DNA from 2 places in the Komagataeibacter sp. FNDCF1 genome. Region 1 is predicted to be linked to the other one. Evidence: predicted binding sites of a transcription regulator. Region 1 holds the regulator's gene; the other holds the start of a gene.
What was found. The regulator LexA, encoded in region 1, represses DNA repair genes until DNA is damaged. The targets are predictions, from matches to a motif close to TGTTCTANNTANGTTC.
Positions count from the first base shown of each region.

Region 2: a site for LexA is predicted at 4,302-4,317, ahead of LDL32_RS17130 (ImuA family protein). Genes of this name have one in related genera too.

Region 1 is NZ_JAIWOT010000001.1:897,799-905,648, reverse strand. It holds gene eno (phosphopyruvate hydratase) at 1-923, shown strand, start outside; gene LDL32_RS04250 (septum formation initiator family protein) at 981-1,310, shown strand; gene rpmG (50S ribosomal protein L33) at 1,393-1,560, opposite strand; gene glp (gephyrin-like molybdotransferase Glp) at 1,719-2,927, shown strand; gene lexA (transcriptional repressor LexA) at 3,052-3,720, shown strand; gene bioD (dethiobiotin synthase) at 3,704-5,119, opposite strand; gene LDL32_RS04225 (alpha/beta fold hydrolase) at 5,116-5,775, opposite strand; gene LDL32_RS04220 (8-amino-7-oxononanoate synthase) at 5,776-6,966, opposite strand; gene LDL32_RS04215 (adenosylmethionine--8-amino-7-oxononanoate transaminase) at 7,030-7,850, shown strand, end outside.
Region 2 is NZ_JAIWOT010000002.1:90,631-98,480, reverse strand. It holds gene moaA (GTP 3',8-cyclase MoaA) at 1-680, shown strand, start outside; gene LDL32_RS17160 (NTP transferase domain-containing protein) at 693-1,355, shown strand; gene LDL32_RS17155 (MoaD/ThiS family protein) at 1,343-1,585, shown strand; gene LDL32_RS17150 (molybdenum cofactor biosynthesis protein MoaE) at 1,582-2,004, shown strand; gene fdhD (formate dehydrogenase accessory sulfurtransferase FdhD) at 2,043-2,861, shown strand; gene LDL32_RS17140 (LysR family transcriptional regulator) at 2,979-3,458, shown strand; gene LDL32_RS17135 (hypothetical protein) at 3,891-4,043, shown strand; gene LDL32_RS17130 (ImuA family protein) at 4,366-5,142, shown strand; gene LDL32_RS17125 (DNA polymerase Y family protein) at 5,042-6,580, shown strand; gene LDL32_RS17120 (IS110 family transposase) at 6,577-7,850, shown strand, end outside.

The DNA of each region.
Region 1 (7,850 bases):
AGGCTTCGGCGCAGGAACTGCAGGTGCCGCTGTACCGCTATGTGGGCGGCGTGTATGCCCGCACCCTGCCCGTACCGATGATGAACATCATCAACGGCGGCCAGCATGCGGATAACCCCATCGACATACAGGAATTCATGATCCAGCCGGTTGGCGCGCCAACCGTAACCGACGCGATCCGCATGGGCTCCGAAATCTTCGCCCAGCTCAAGAAAAGCCTGTCGGGTGCCGGTTACAACACCAATGTTGGCGATGAGGGCGGGTTTGCCCCCGCACTCAAATCCGCTGACGAGGCGCTGGGCTTCATGATGCGCGCGATCGAGGCAGCAGGCTACCGGCCGGGCGACGACGTGACCTTCGCACTCGATTGCGCCGCGACCGAGTTCTACAAGGATGGCCGGTATGAGCTGAAGGGCGAGGACAGGAGCCTGGATGCTGCTGGCATGATCGCCTATCTGGCCGATCTGTCCGCCCGCTATCCCATCATTTCGATCGAGGATGGCTTGGCGGAAGATGACTGGGAAGGCTGGGCCGAACTGACTGCCAATCTGGGCCACAAGCTGCAGCTTGTGGGCGATGACCTGTTCGTGACCAATCCTGACCGCCTGCGCCGGGGCATCAAGGATGGCGTGGCCAACTCGCTGCTGGTCAAGGTCAACCAGATCGGCACGCTGAGCGAGACGCTGGAAGCCGTGCAGATGGCGCAGCACGCAGGCTATACGGCGGTGATGAGCCACCGTTCGGGCGAGACGGAGGACAGCACGATTGCCGACCTGGCGGTTGCGACCAATTGCGGGCAGATCAAGACCGGGTCGCTTTCGCGCTCGGACCGGACGGCGAAATACAACCAGCTGATCCGTATCGAGAACGAACTGGCTACTGCTGCCCGTTATGCCGGGCGTACGATCCTGAAGAACGGGTGACAGACCGCGCCGGACGGGGTAAGCCCGTCCGGCACATCAAGGCAGGGAGAAAGTGGAATGCAACTGGGCAAGATCATGCGGCGTGTATTGCACGTCACCATTCCCCCTGCCCTGTTCATCGGGCTCACCGCCTATTTTGGCTGGAATGTCATGCGCGGGGAACATGGGCTGCACAGCTATGCCACCCAGTTGCACCTGCTTGATGAAGCCCGCGCCGCACAGCACGACGCGACAGCCGAACAGGAAGTCTGGCTGCGCCGGGTGCGCGGGTTGAAGGAAGGGGCGCTGGATACCGACCTGCTGGATGAGCGTGCCCGTTCCATGCAGAACCTTGCGCGTCAGGATGAGATTGTCGTGCCCTATGGCGACCATGACCATCTGTACTGAAGACCGTACCCGCCTGGGTGGAGGCACAAAAAAACCCCGGTCGTTTCCGCCGGGGTTTTTTTGTATCCGCCGGGGCGGAAAGTTATTTGATCTTCGCTTCGCGGAAGGCCACGTGCTTGCGTGCGACGGGGTCGTATTTCCGCAGTTCCATCTTGCCGGTCTGGGCGCGGGCATTCTTCTTGGTCACGTAGAAGTAGCCGGTGTCCGCCGTGGAGACGAGTTTGATCTGAATGGTGTTGCTCTTGGCCATGATATCCTCAGCACTGCTCCGCCGCTGCTGGAACACTCAGGTGCAGCAGTGGTTCAAGTTGGCGGAAAATGCGCATACACAAGGCTGAGGTCAAGCACCCTGACCGATATTTCTGCTTAAATTCGTCCATAACGGGTAAAAAAGGAGTGCCGGGTACGATGTTGAGTGTCGCCGAAGCGCAAAAACGGGTTCTTGAAGGCGTTTTCCCCCTCCCCACCGAAGTCGTCGCCCTGACCGACGCCTGTGGCCGTGTCAGCGCCGCGCCCGTACGCGCGCGCCTGTCCAATCCCCCGGCGGATGTTTCCTCCATGGATGGGTACGCGGTGCGTGCGGCGGACCTGCACGCGCGGGGCGTACGCCTTGCCTGCATTGGTCACGCCCCGGCGGGTCATCCCTTCGCAGGCCAGGTGGGCGCGGGGGAATGCGTACGCATCTTTACCGGCAGCGTCATGCCCGCAGGTACGGATGCCGTGCTGATACAGGAAAATGCCAGCGCGGATGGCGCCACCATCAGCACCACCCACACTCTTGCCCCCGGCACCTATGTACGGAGGCTGGGACAGGATTTCGCGACGGGGCAGGTCATCATCCCGGCGGGTTGCAGGCTTTCGGCGCAGGATGTCGGTGTGGCGGCAGCGGCCAACCATGCATGGCTGGAAGTGGCCCGCCGCCCGCGCGTGGCCATTGCCGCCACGGGGGATGAACTGCTGCTGCCCGGCAGCCCGGTCGGGCCGGGACAGATTGCCAATTCCAATACGCCGATGCTGGCGGCCCTGCTGCGCGCCGCCGGGGCCGAACCGGTCATGCTGCCCGCGCTGCGTGACGACATGGCGGATCTTGCAACACTTGAACGCATGGTTGATGGCGTGGACATGCTGGTCACGGCAGGCGGTGCGAGTGTGGGCAGCCATGACCTGGTGCGGCGCGGGCTGGAGCAGGTCGGCATGAAAACCGATTTCTGGAAGATTGCCATGCGGCCGGGCAAGCCGCTCATGTACGGTCATCTGGGTCGCCTGCCGTTCATCGGCCTGCCGGGCAACCCGGTGGCGGCCTTTGTCTGTTCCATCGTGTTCGTGCTGCCCGCCCTGCGGCGGATGGCGGGCATCGCGCAGGCGATCCAGCCCCCCGTACGGGCCGTCCTGGGCGCCGATGTGCCGACCAATGACCAGCGTATGGACCATCTGCGCGCACGCCTTGCACATGACGCGGCGGGCCGACTTGTGGCCACGCCCTTTCCCGTCCAGGACTCGGCCATGCTGCATGTGCTGGCTCAAAGCCAGGCGCTGGTGCTGCGCGCGCCCCACGCCCCTGCCGCCAGATGCGGGGAAATGTGCGACATCATCCGCATCGACCATGTTCCAGGCTGAGCGCGTGTGTGAAAGCCGGTTGACTGCGGATATGGAACCAATATAGAACATGGATGCGGGTTTTTGATTTGTTCCGTTGCATCCCCGCCCCGGTAGTCTTGCCCACGGCAAAAGGATACATCGCATGCTCACGAAAAAACAGCATGAGCTTTTGCTGTTCATAGACGGCCATCTGCGCCGGACGGGGTTTTCCCCTTCCTTCGATGAAATGAAGGACGCGCTCGGTCTGCGCTCGAAGTCCGGTATTCACCGGCTGATCTCGGCGCTGGAGGAACGTGGGTTCCTGCATCGCCGGCACCATCGTGCGCGCGCGCTGGAGATCCTGCGCCTGCCGGATATCGAGGTGCCTCCCCCCCCCGTGCAGGCGCCCGTGCCCCCACCGGCCATGCCCCCCGAGATTTTCCACGCTGCGGTGGTGGAAGTGCCCTTCGTCGGGCGCGTGGCGGCAGGCAACCCGATCGAGGCGATCAACACCACGACCACCCGCATTTCCGTCCCGGCGGACATGTTGGGCAAGGCCGGTCACTACGCGCTGGAGGTCATGGGCGATTCGATGCAGGATGCCGGCATCCTGGATGGGGACATGGTGATCATCCGTGAGGGCATGCAGGCTACGGATGGCCAGATTGTCGTGGCCCTGATCGATGGCGAGGAAGTCACGCTCAAGCGCATCCGGCATGAAAAGGACGGGATCGCACTCATTCCCGCCAACACCCATTACGAAACCCGTGTCCTGCCCTTATCGCGCGTCAGCGTACAGGGCACGCTTGCGGGGCTTATCCGCCGTTACTGACGGCTTCGCCCGTAATTTGCGCCCAGGACGGCAGGCGGCGCGCCAGTTGTGCTACCGCCTGCGGCCCCATCGGGGACAGGAGCGGGAACTCGGCCAGTATCCGCACCTGCCCGTGCCGTTCGATGGCGCTGCGGCCATTGGGTTCGGCCGGACCATTCAGGATGACCCCCGCTACCCGCAGGCCACGGGCACGCAGGGCAGCCAGGCTGAGCAGCGTATGATTGATCGTACCAAGCGTGCTGCGCGCGACCAGCACCACGGGCAGGGCAAGTCGGGCCATGAGATCGATCATGAGGTAGTTTTCGGCAATGGGCACGAACACGCCCCCTGCCCCTTCCACGACCAGCGGCCCGCGTGTGCCGTCATGGGGCGGCAGGGTAATGGCGGCGGGGTCGATGCGGGTATGGGCATGGCGCGCCGCGTCCTCGGGTGAGAGGGATGCGCCGAAGCTTGCGGCTGGCGGGTAGAGCCGCGTCGCATCCAGTCCCGTCAACCCGCGCACGCCCGTGCTGTCCGATGGTGCATCGTCCGTGCCGCTCTGCAGTGGCTTCCAGTAAGCGGCTTTCCATGCATGGACCAGGGCTGCGGACGCTACGGTCTTGCCCACATCCGTATCCGTGCCGGTTACAAACACGCCGGGCCAGAGTGCGCGGTGAAACTGGCCATATGCCACCTGATAGGACATGGCAAAGGGACGGGCCCGTGCGGCCGCCAGCACGCGACGCATCTGTCCCGGCGTGGCGGGCGCGTGTTCCGTATGGGTGGCACCTATGGCCCTGAGTTCACGGGCGAAGGCCAGCGGTGTTGACGGTGTATCGACAATTTCCGTGATTTGCCACAGTCCCGCGCCGGAAACGGGCCATTCCCGCTGCAACGCGTCCTGCGTGGGATAATCCGGCATCGGACAGGTTACGCCCGTCCGGTCATATGCCGCCCGCCACTGCGCGAAGCTGCCATCCGCCAGCGTGGCGAAAGCCATCCGCCCCCCCGGCGCCAGTAATGCCGCCAGGCCATGCAGTGCCTGTGAGCGGTGATGGAACCACTGCATGGCCAGGCTGGAGCATATCAGGTCAAAGGGGCCAGTCGCATCCGGGGCCTCACCATCCATCTGGCGCAGGGTCAGGCGGTCATCGTTAGGCATCCGCCGTGCCAGGCGTTCCAGCATGCGGGGGGCGATATCGGTTGCGGTAATATGGGCTTTGGGGAAAAGCCGCCGCAGTTCACGGGTCAGCAGGCCGGTGCCACAACCGATCTCGAGAATGCGTGACGGCGCATCCATTCCATGGTGGTAACCGATGCGGCGGGCCAGTTCCTGTGCCGCCATGCGTTGGACGCGGGCAGCCTGTTCATAATCATGGGCTGCGTCAAAACATGCGGCAATGCGGGCATTGCGGGTCATGGCGTGGATATCCGTCGGGTCATGGCTGTAATGGCGTGGGCACATTGTGCGGCATGGGTCAGGGGAAGCAGATGACCCCCGTCCAGCCACTGGATGGAATTCAGTATCGGGGGCGGGAAACAGGCCCGCGTCAGGCTCGCCGGCGCAATGGCGTCGCGCGTTCCGGCCATGACATGAACGGGGCATGTGACATCCCGCAGGTCCGGCCTGCAATCCATGTCCATCAGGTCCTGCAGGCCGCGGTCCAACCTGTCACGTTCGATATGGGGCGGCAGGGGCGTGTCGATGCCCGCGCGCTGACGGAAGCTGCGCAGCAGTCCTTCAGGCGCACGGTTCAGGCCGGTATGCATGCGTGCGATCACCCTTCGGGGTATTCCATCGGTAAAGTCCGCTCCCGCGCTGAACCGGCTGAAGCCGTTGATCAGGACCAGCCCCCGGCATGACGCCCCATGATGACGCAGTAGCCATAATGCGCCCAGGGAATGCCCGACCCCGATATAGGGGCGCGTGGGCAGCGTGAGGGCAGGTTTTGGTGCAAAGAAGCCGAAATCCAGGCATTGCGTGTCTGCCGGAGCAAGAAGGGCGCGTGTCGTGTTCCAGAATGTCGGGTCGAACGCCCAGCCATGGACGAAGACGACGGGAAGGACCGGTGCCATTCAGGTGCTTTCGCGCAGGGCGGCGGGAATGGCGGTGGCAAGCTGGTCGATCATGCCATCCGTATGGGCTGCGCCGAGCGCCAGCCGGATACGGCTGCTACCCGGCGGCACGGTGGGCGGCCTTATGGCAGTGGCAAGAATGCCCCGCTCCTCAAGGTGAGCCGCGAATGCCAGCGCGCGCGGGGCCTCGCCCAGCATGATCGGTATGATCTGTGTCATGGACGGTGCGGGCGAGAGACCGCAGTCACGTATCACGCCGCGTATGTGATCCGCATTGCGGACCAGTCGTGCGCGTTCGGCATCCAGCGTGGGAAGGAGTTCAAGTGCCGCATCCATCGCACCCAGCACGGCGGGCGGGGGTGCGGTGGTGAACACGAAGCCTGAACAGGCATTGACCAGCCAGTCACATAGCGCCCGCGTGCCCGTGACAAACGCCCCGAACCCGCCCAGCGCCTTGCTGAACGTGCCCATGACCAGATCGATATCATGCCCGGCGCACAGCCCCCGCCCCTGCGGGCCAAGCACGCCGGTGGCATGGGCTTCATCCACATAGGTAAAGGCGCCGTACTGCCGGGCAATGGCAGCCAGCCGCGCGATGTCGGTCTGGTCGCCATCCATGCTGAATACACTCTCCGTCACGATCACCCGCATGCCGGGTGTCTGCGCATGGTGCCCGAGCAGGCTTTCCAGATGGTCCAGATCGTTATGGCGGAAGCGGAGCTGCCGCACGCCTGCCGCCATGCAGCCCTGGTGCAGGCTGGCATGGTTCAGCCGGTCGGCAAAAACCAGCGGTGGTGCGCCCTGCCCGGCCGCCAGCCGCAGCAGCGCTGCCAGCACCGATGCATTGGCCTGCCAACCGCTGGCCAGAAGCAGCGCCGCCTGCGTCCCCTTGAAGGCGGCAAGCCGGGCTTCGACCGCCATATGCCGCGTGCTGGTGCCGGTCACGAGACGGGAGGCCCCTGCTCCCGTACCATCTTCCGCCAGCCAGGCGGCCGCGCGCGCGGCAAGGGCCGGATGATGGGCCAGGCCGAGATAATCGTTGGAGGAGAAGTTGATCAGCGTCCGTCCATTCCGCACGACGTTAGCCGCCCCCACATGGCGCATGGGGTGCAGCACGCGGCGGGTGTGCTGCTGCGCCATATGATCAAGCGCGGTCTGGAAAATTGGATCAAAACGGGCCATGAAGCGCATTCTCCTGCCGGAGCATGCTGCTCCGGTCAATCCCGCCAATGCAATATCATATGGAGACAGCGCATGCATGGACCTGAATGGCTGGAACGCGGCATGGGCCATGTCTGGCTGCCCTATGCCCAGATGCAGACTGCCCTGCCCCCGCTGGCCGCCACGGCCACGCAGGGATGCACCATAACGCTGGCCGACGGGTCGGAACTGACTGATGGCATTGCCTCATGGTGGACTGCCTGCCATGGCTATAACCATCCCCATATCCGTCATGCCGTGCAGCAGCAGCTGGAATGCATGCCGCATGTCATGTTCGGCGGCCTGGTCAACAGGCCGGCGCTGACACTGGCCACACGGCTGGCGGACATGCTGCCCGGTGATCTGGAGCGGGTGTTCTTTACCGATTCCGGTTCCGTCGCCGTTGAGGTGGCGATGAAAATGGCAATCCAGTACTGGCTCAACCGTGGCCAGGCAGGGCGTACGCGCCTGCTGGCCTTCCGTGGCGGCTATCATGGGGATACCATGGCCACGATGGCCGTGTGCGACCCTGAAGAAGGCATGCACAGCCTGTACAATGGCGCCCTGCCCGAGCATTTCATAACCGACCTGCCAACGGATGACGCGCGCACGCAGGCACTCGATACCCTGCTGGCACAATCGGCGGACCGTATCGCCGCGATTATTGTCGAGCCGCTGGTACAGGGAGCCGGGGGCATGCTGTTCCATGCGCCCGATGTCCTGCGCACCCTGCGCCGACTGGCTGACCGGCATGGCGTGCTGCTGATATTTGATGAGATATTTACCGGCTTTGGCCGCACCGGCACGATGTTCGCCTGTGAACAGGCTGGTGTCGTGCCGGATATCATGACCCTGTCCAAGGCGCTGACCGGTGG
Region 2 (7,850 bases), on a different contig from region 1:
GCCTCGACAGTCTTGATCCTACCGTGTTCGCCCATATGAGCGGCGGCAGGGGTGATCTCCCTGCCGTGCTGGAGGGCGTCGATGCCGCATGTACCGCAGGCTTTGAAGGCGGCGTCAAGATCAACACCGTGGTTCAGCGGGGCGTGAATGATGCGGGCGTGCCGGATATTCTGGCACGCTTTCGCAATACGGGTGTAACGGTCCGGCTTATCGAATACATGGACGTGGGCAATCGTAACGGGTGGGAGCGTGCCGATGTCGTGCCCTCAGGCGAACTGCGCGCCCGCATTGCAGCACGCTGGCCCCTTGAAGCGCTGCCGCCCCGCTATCACGGTGAGGTGGCCCGGCGTTACCGCTATGTGGACGGGGCAGGGGAGATCGGGTTTGTCTCGTCCGTTAGCGCGCCATTCTGTGGTGCATGCGCGCGGGCGCGGCTGTCTTCTGACGGCAAGCTTTATACCTGTCTTTTCGCTACGACCGGCACGGATCTGCGCACGCTCCTGCGCGGGCGCGCCAGTGACGCGGAAGCTGACAGACAGTTGCGGGCAGCCCTGTCGCGGATCTGGCGCCACCGGACGGATCGCTACAGCGAGGAACGCACGCGTCAGCCGGCATTCTTGGTCAGCGGGGAAAAGGCATCCCGGCAGGAAAAAATCGAAATGCATTATATCGGGGGATGACATGGATTTTTTATGCGCATCCCAATCTTCTCCGGCCAGCAGGTCATGACGGCATTACTGTATGGGCTGGTCCTGGCCGGTGGTGAAAGTCGCCGCATGGGGCAGGACAAGGCGGCCCTGTCCTATGCTGGCCGCCCGCAGCTTGCCCGTGTTTTTGACCAGCTTGAGCGGCATGTTGGGCGCTGTTTTATCTCGATACGGTCTGATCAGGGCCATGATCCGCTTCGGGCGTCCTATCCCTGTATCATGGACGGGCAGGAGACCAAGGACATGCTTGACGGCGGGCCAATGGTCGGCGTGCTGTCGGCTCATATGGCTTATCCGGATGTGGCATGGCTTGTTGTCGCCTGCGACCTGCCGATGCTGGATGATATGACGCTTGCAACCCTTGTTCAGGGACGCGACGCGGATCTGGCCGCCACGGCCTATCTGAGTGAGAGCGACGGATTGCCCGAGCCACTGTGTACGATATGGGAGCCCGCGACACTGGCCGCCCTGTACAGGCAGGCGGCAAGGCAGAAGATCCGGCCACGCCAGATGCTCACCCATTCAACGGTTCGTCTCCTCGAAGTAAAAAAAACAGGTGCGCTGGAAAACGTCAATGCACCTGATGAACGTGACCGGGTGTTGAAACGCCTTGGATGTTCTGATCAGGAAGTAAAATGCCCAACATAGAGTTACAGTATTTCGCCCAGCTTCAGGATGAAGTCGGACGGGCACACGAAAGACGGCACACATCGGCCCCGACGGCCGCCGCACTGTATGATGAACTCCGTGCTGCATACGGCTTTGCGCTGGCGCCCGCCTGCATGCGTGTTGCGATCAACGCTGCCTTCGCCCCGTGGGAGCAGCCTCTGGGCGAAGGTGATCATGTTGTCTTCATACCACCGGTGACAGGCGGATGAGCGACTTCATCATGGCGGATGCGCCGGTTGACATCAGCGCCCTGCGCAGGGCGCTGATGGTTCCTGAAGCAGGCGGATTCTGTTCTTTTGAGGGATGGGTCAGGGAGACAAACGAAGGTCAGACCGTGTCCGGCATCGATTACAATGCGTTCGTCCCACTGGCGCTGACGGAAGGGCAGGCCATCGTGCAGGAGGTGAAACAGCGTTTTGCCATCTGCCGTGCAACCGCCATGCATCGGACTGGGTACCTGCCGGTCGGTGAAACGGCAGTATGGATTGGTGTCTCCGCTGCCCATCGCGATGCGGCTTTTAGTGCCTGCCGTTACATCATTGATGAAATCAAGCAGCGCGTTCCGATCTGGAAAAAGGAGCATTATGCGAGCGGTGAGGTCGGATGGGTGCCGTGCCACACCCTCTGACTACTGAACCGTGCCCACCTGAGTTCGAGGCTGCCGTAATGTCCACTCTTTTTTACTCGCTAGATGTCAGTGCCCTGTCCTGTCCGAATGAGAACTTCAGCCTGAACGTGGCAGAAGAAGTACCGGTCAGCCTCCTGTTCAACGGGATCTTTCCGTATGGCACAATGATGATGACGCCTGCAGATCTGGAGGACTTCGCCCATGGATACTGTATAACCGAACAGATCGTCGGTTCAGTCGCAGATATTCGTTCGGTGAACATTGTAGCAGCCGAAGACGGTCTGACCCTTGATATTTTTATAAAGGGCAGGGCGCTGACGCGACTCATGCGCCGTAATGTCCGCATGCAGACAGGGCATTCGAGTTGTGGCATATGCGGCAGTGAGACTGTACCGGAATATGACGCTGTAGCAGCAGCCCCGTTGGGGGAGGGGCCATCCCTATCGGTAACAGCAATACGCAATGCATTGCATGAACTGCGGAAGTGGCAGACGCTGAACGCGGCGACACGGATGGTCCACGCCGCTGCATGGGCGAATAATAACGGCAATATTCACATGATCCGGGAGGACGTGGGCCGACATAATGCGCTTGATAAACTGATTGGTGTGCGTGCGAGCCACCCCGACGTTTTCCACGAGGGTTTCTGTCTGCTGACAAGCCGGTATTCGTTTGAGATGGCGCTCAAGACAGTGCGGGCCGGTATTGCCGTCGTGGTCGCGATTTCCGCCCCGACGTATCGCGCCTTCCGTACCGCTGAAAAGATGAACCAGACTCTAATTGCCATTGCGCGACAGGACGAGCAGACGCTGTTCTGCGGCGGCAGGCGTCTTACGGGATTGTATCCCACATCCTGAACAAATAAAAAGCTTCCATTATCCTGTTCGTTCCGGAACATGAAGAAAATTATCACATCCATAGGGAAATGATCGCGCGCCCCGGTCGCCAGCGAGTATGTATTCGCGGGGTATGACATGTTTCTCAAGCAGTTGTACTATCTTCGGGAGATAGACAAATTCAAGAGCTTCTCGCAGGCGGCGGCTGCATGCAACGTATCGCAGCCATCCCTTTCACGTGCCATACGTGTCATGAAGGAAGAGCTTGGCGTTGTTATTGTCGACCGGAAGAGGAAAGTGTTTGGCCTGACGCCGAAAGGTGTCCAGATCCTCAGATGGGGACATGAAATTCTGCGAGGAGTTTTAGAAATCCAGAATGTCGTCTCCCTATCTCATCAGAAGCTGGCTGGTACAATTAAAATCGGCGTAGTTCCAATTGCAGTTCATGTCATTCCTCTTCTGATGGATCTTGTGAAGGATCATATCGGGGATTTCATCTGTGATGTTCTGATTCTGTCTAATGCCGAGATCATTGAAAAGCTGAATATAAAGCAGATAGATATCGGGATCATGTATTGTGAGGAGTGTCCCAAAGCCCCGGCCTTTGTCATGCATTAACTTTATAAGGAAAAACAGGTTCTAGCTGGCGCTAAATCTTACGATTTCCCGCCTGGCGATGAGATTAGCTGGGAAGCCGCAGCACAGTTCCCTCTTATCTTGCTCAGCCGGAGCATGCGTTGCCGGAAATTTGTCGATGTGGGGTTCCGAACTGCAGGCGTAAAATCGATAGTCTGGCCTGAGATTACTTTCCTGGAACTGATTCATGCTTCAATCATGATCTGCCACACCCGCCGACTTCATATTTTACATTTGGGCTACGCGCATAAATCTGTGCCTCGAGTTTGCCGCGTGGGTCATTTCATGTTTCGAGGATTTGGCAACGTCAGTCGAGAGCGCAGAGATTCAGATATTTTGACGGGCGGGAACAGTTCGGCTTTGTGAATAGACCACTATTTCCCATCTGGCGGACGCTCAGGTTCGGAAAAGGCTATGAGCGACATCACACAGCAATGCTTCGCCCTTTTCCAGCGTCGCTACCACGGCGAGGCGGGAGTGCGGATATTCGTATTGGCCCGATCACCGGTGTTGGAGAAAATGTCCGATAAAGGCGGAAGATTGGATTGGCGGTACGTTCAGGCGTGATTCTGTCCGCCTCCCGGATCCCCTGCTGGCTACTGGTTATCGCATAGAGGTTGCCCCTCACGCTTTTCTTTCGCGAGTCCGGATATGAGTGCCCTGCCGGGCAGTATCCACCCTGCAGGATGGGGATGGCCGGACTGTTCCTGATAAACCCCTGCAATCCAGACAGTTTTCATCAAGCCACGATCGGCCGACAGGCCTGTACCCGCGTCCGGATCACAGTCGCTTTTCCAGGATGGGTTGACATTCGTCACCGTACCAGAACAAATAACGAACACAATCACTGATTCCATGCCAGAAACACCCGAATGGACTGTCCGACCCCATGCCCGCATCTCAACCACGTCCCGCGCTGGAGGCGCTGAGAGCACAGGTCAGCCGCCTCGAAGGCCAGGGCCGGCGCAGGCGGGGCGTGCTGCCCTTCGGGGTGCCCGAGATTGACGGTCGCCTGCCAGACGGCGGACTGGCGCTGGGCGCGCTGCATGAAGTGGCAGGCGGCGGCCATGACGCCCTGAATGCAGCGGCATCCGGCCTGTTTTCCGCCGGAATCGCAGCGCGGACAAGGGGCAAGGTACTGTGGATCGCCACCCGTCAGGACCTGTATGCCCCCGCACTGCAGCAGGTCGGCCTGTCGGCGCGACGGACCATCTATGTCGCAGCCAGTTCGGACGTCGATGTGCTGGCCTGTTTCGAGGAGGCATTGCGCCATCAGGGGCTGGGCGCAGTCGTCGCCGAGGTGGCCCGCCTGTCCATGACCGCGTCACGTCGCCTGCAGCTGGCGGCCGAGACATCCGGCGCACTGGGCATCGCCATACGGCGCTGGCGGCGGCAGACGGATGCGGCGGATTTCGGCCAGCCCACCGCTTCGGTCACCCGGTGGCGGGTATCCGTCCTCCCATCCGTGCCGCTGCCAGTGCCCGGCGTCGGCCGGTCCCGCTGGCTGCTGGAACTGATCCGTGCCCGCGCGGGCGAATGCGCCGATTTTGAAGTGGAGGCCTGTGATGCCAAAGGGAGACTGGCACCGTGTCGTCTCGCTCTACCTGCCGCTCTGGCCGACAGACCGGCTCAGGAAGCGGCTGGGAACCGACGCGCCCGCGCCTGACCGCCCGCTGGCGCTCGTCGGACGGGAAGGGCGGCGACGGGTCGTGCTATCGGTCGATCTCGCCGCCCGCAGGCTGGGCCTGCGTCCCGGCATGCCTGTTGCGAAAGCGCAGGCGCTCCATCCCGATCTGCTCATCATGGATGCCGACCCGGACGGTGACCGGGCAGGGCTGGAGCGGCTAGCGCTGTGGTTCCAGCACCGCATCGCTCCCATCGTGGCCCCCGATCCACCCGACGGCATCGTGCTGGATACGACCGGTGCCGATCACCTGCATGGGGGCGAGGCCGTCATGCTGGAGAACATGGTCACCCGCCTGAAGAAGTCCGGAATGACGGCCCGGGCCGCGATTGCCGATACATGGGGTGCCGCCCATGCGCTGGCGCGCTATGGCCGGGGACGTATCACCCTCGTGCCGCCCGGTGAGACGGCGGCAGCGATTGTCGACCTGCCCATCGAGGCCCTGCGCCTGCCAGAGGATATCATTGATGGCCTCCATGGGCTGGGCGTGTCACGCATCGGCCCGCTGGCCGGTATGCCGCGCGCACCGCTGGCCCTGCGCTTCGGCCTGGATGTCGCCCGCAGGCTGGACCAGGCTTTCGGGCGGCAGGCGGAAGCCATTGTCCCGGTCCGGCTGCAGGCGCCGGTGCAGGTCAGCCGGAACTTTGCCGAACCGATCAGCGCAGCCGAGACCATTGCCCGCTACATCACCAAACTCGTGCCGCCCCTGTGCGCCGGGTTGGAGGAACGCGAGCAGGGCGTGCGCCGCCTCGACCTGCTGCTGCACCGGGTGGACAGCCGAACCGAGGCCCTGCGCGTGGCCACGGCCCTGCCGGTGCGGGATGTCAGACGCCTGACCCGTCTGCTCTGTGACAGGATCGAGACCATCGATCCGGGCTTCGGGATCGAGCGCATGGTGCTGACCGCGTCGCTGGCCGAGCCGATCCTGCACCGCCAGGGTGTCTCCGCCCTGATCGAGGAAGAAGAGGCCGACGTCTCCGACCTGATCGATACCCTGGCCAACCGCGTCGGCACGCAGGCCCTGTATCGCTTCGCCCCGGTGGAAAGCGATGTGCCAGAGCGGGCCGTCTGCCGCGTGCCCGCACTCGCACCCGAGGACGGAAAGGAGTGGCCGGATCACTGGCCGCGCCCCACGCGCCTGCTGCCCCGTCCCGAGCCGATCCAGACCATGGCGATGTTGCCCGACCATCCGCCGGTCTTCTTCATCTGGCGCGGCATCCGCCGCCGGATCAGATGCGCCGATGGCCCTGAGCGCGTGTTTGGCGAATGGTGGAAAGGGGATGCCGAACTGACCACCGTGCGGGACTATTTCCGGGTGGAAGATACCAGCGGCGAGACATTCTGGGTTTACCGGACCGGGGATGGCGAACATGGCGAGACCGGTTCGCAGGGCTGGTTCCTGCACGGTCTCTTTGAATGAGCGTGCAGTACGTCGAACTGCAGGTGACGAGTTATTTCTCGTTCCTGCGCGGCGCGTCCTCACCGATTGAACTGTTCGAGCAGGCGAAGACCCTTGGCATTGAAGCGCTGGGCATCTGCGACCGCAATTCCCTGGCGGGCATGGTGCAGGCCCATGTCGCTGCCAAAGAGACCGGCATCCGCCTGGTCGTGGGCTGCCGTCTGGACCTTGCCGATTTCGCGCCCGTGCTGGTCTATCCGACGGACCGAGCCGCCTATGGTTGCCTGTGCCGGCTGCTCACCCTTGGCAAGGCCCGGGCGGGGAAGGGGAAATGCCATCTGCTCTGGGAGGATCTGGTGGCATGGGGCGAAGGGCTCCTTGTGATCCTGCTCCCGGACACGGCGGATGATGCCTGCGCCCTGCATCTGCGCAAGCTGCAGGACGCCTTTGCCGACCGGGCCTATATGGCGCTGACCCTGCGGCGCCGGCCCAATGACCAGATGCGGCTGTATGAACTGGCGAACCTCGCCCGGCAGGCGCGTGTGCCAGCGGTCGTGACCAATGACGTGCTGTTCCACACCCATGACCGGCGCATCCTGCAGGATGTGGTGACCTGCATCCGCAACCACACCACCATCGACGAAGCCGGGTTCGCGCGTGAGCGCCATGCGGACCGCTACCTCAAGCCGCCTGCAGAAATGGCCCGGCTGTTCAGCCGCTATCCCGAAGCGATCGACCGGACCCATGAGATCGTGACCCGTTGTCGCTTCAGCCTTGATGACCTGGCCTACCAGTATCCCGACGAGGTCTCCATCCCCGGCCTGACGCCGCAGCAGGCGCTGGAATCCCTGACCTGGGAAGGGACGGCAACGGCCTATCCCGAAGGCATTCCGCCCGAGGTCAGAAAAACCCTCGACCATGAACTTGCCCTGATCGGGCGCATGGATTACGCGCCGTATTTCCTGACCGTCCACAGCATCGTCCGTTACGCCCGCTCGCAGGGCATCCTGTGCCAGGGGCGAGGATCGGCGGCCAATTCCGCTGTCTGCTACGTGCTGGGCATTACCGCCATCGATCCGGCACGGACGTCGCTGCTCTTCGAGCGGTTCGTCTCCGAAGAGCGCCGCGAGCCGCCCGATATCGACGTGGATTTCGAGCATGCGCGCCGGGAGCAGGTGATCCAGTGGATTTATGGTCATTATGGCCGCAACCACGCCGCCCTTACGGCCGTGGTCACGCGCTACCGTGCGAAGGGGGCGCTGCGCGATGTCGGCAAGGTCATGGGCCTGCC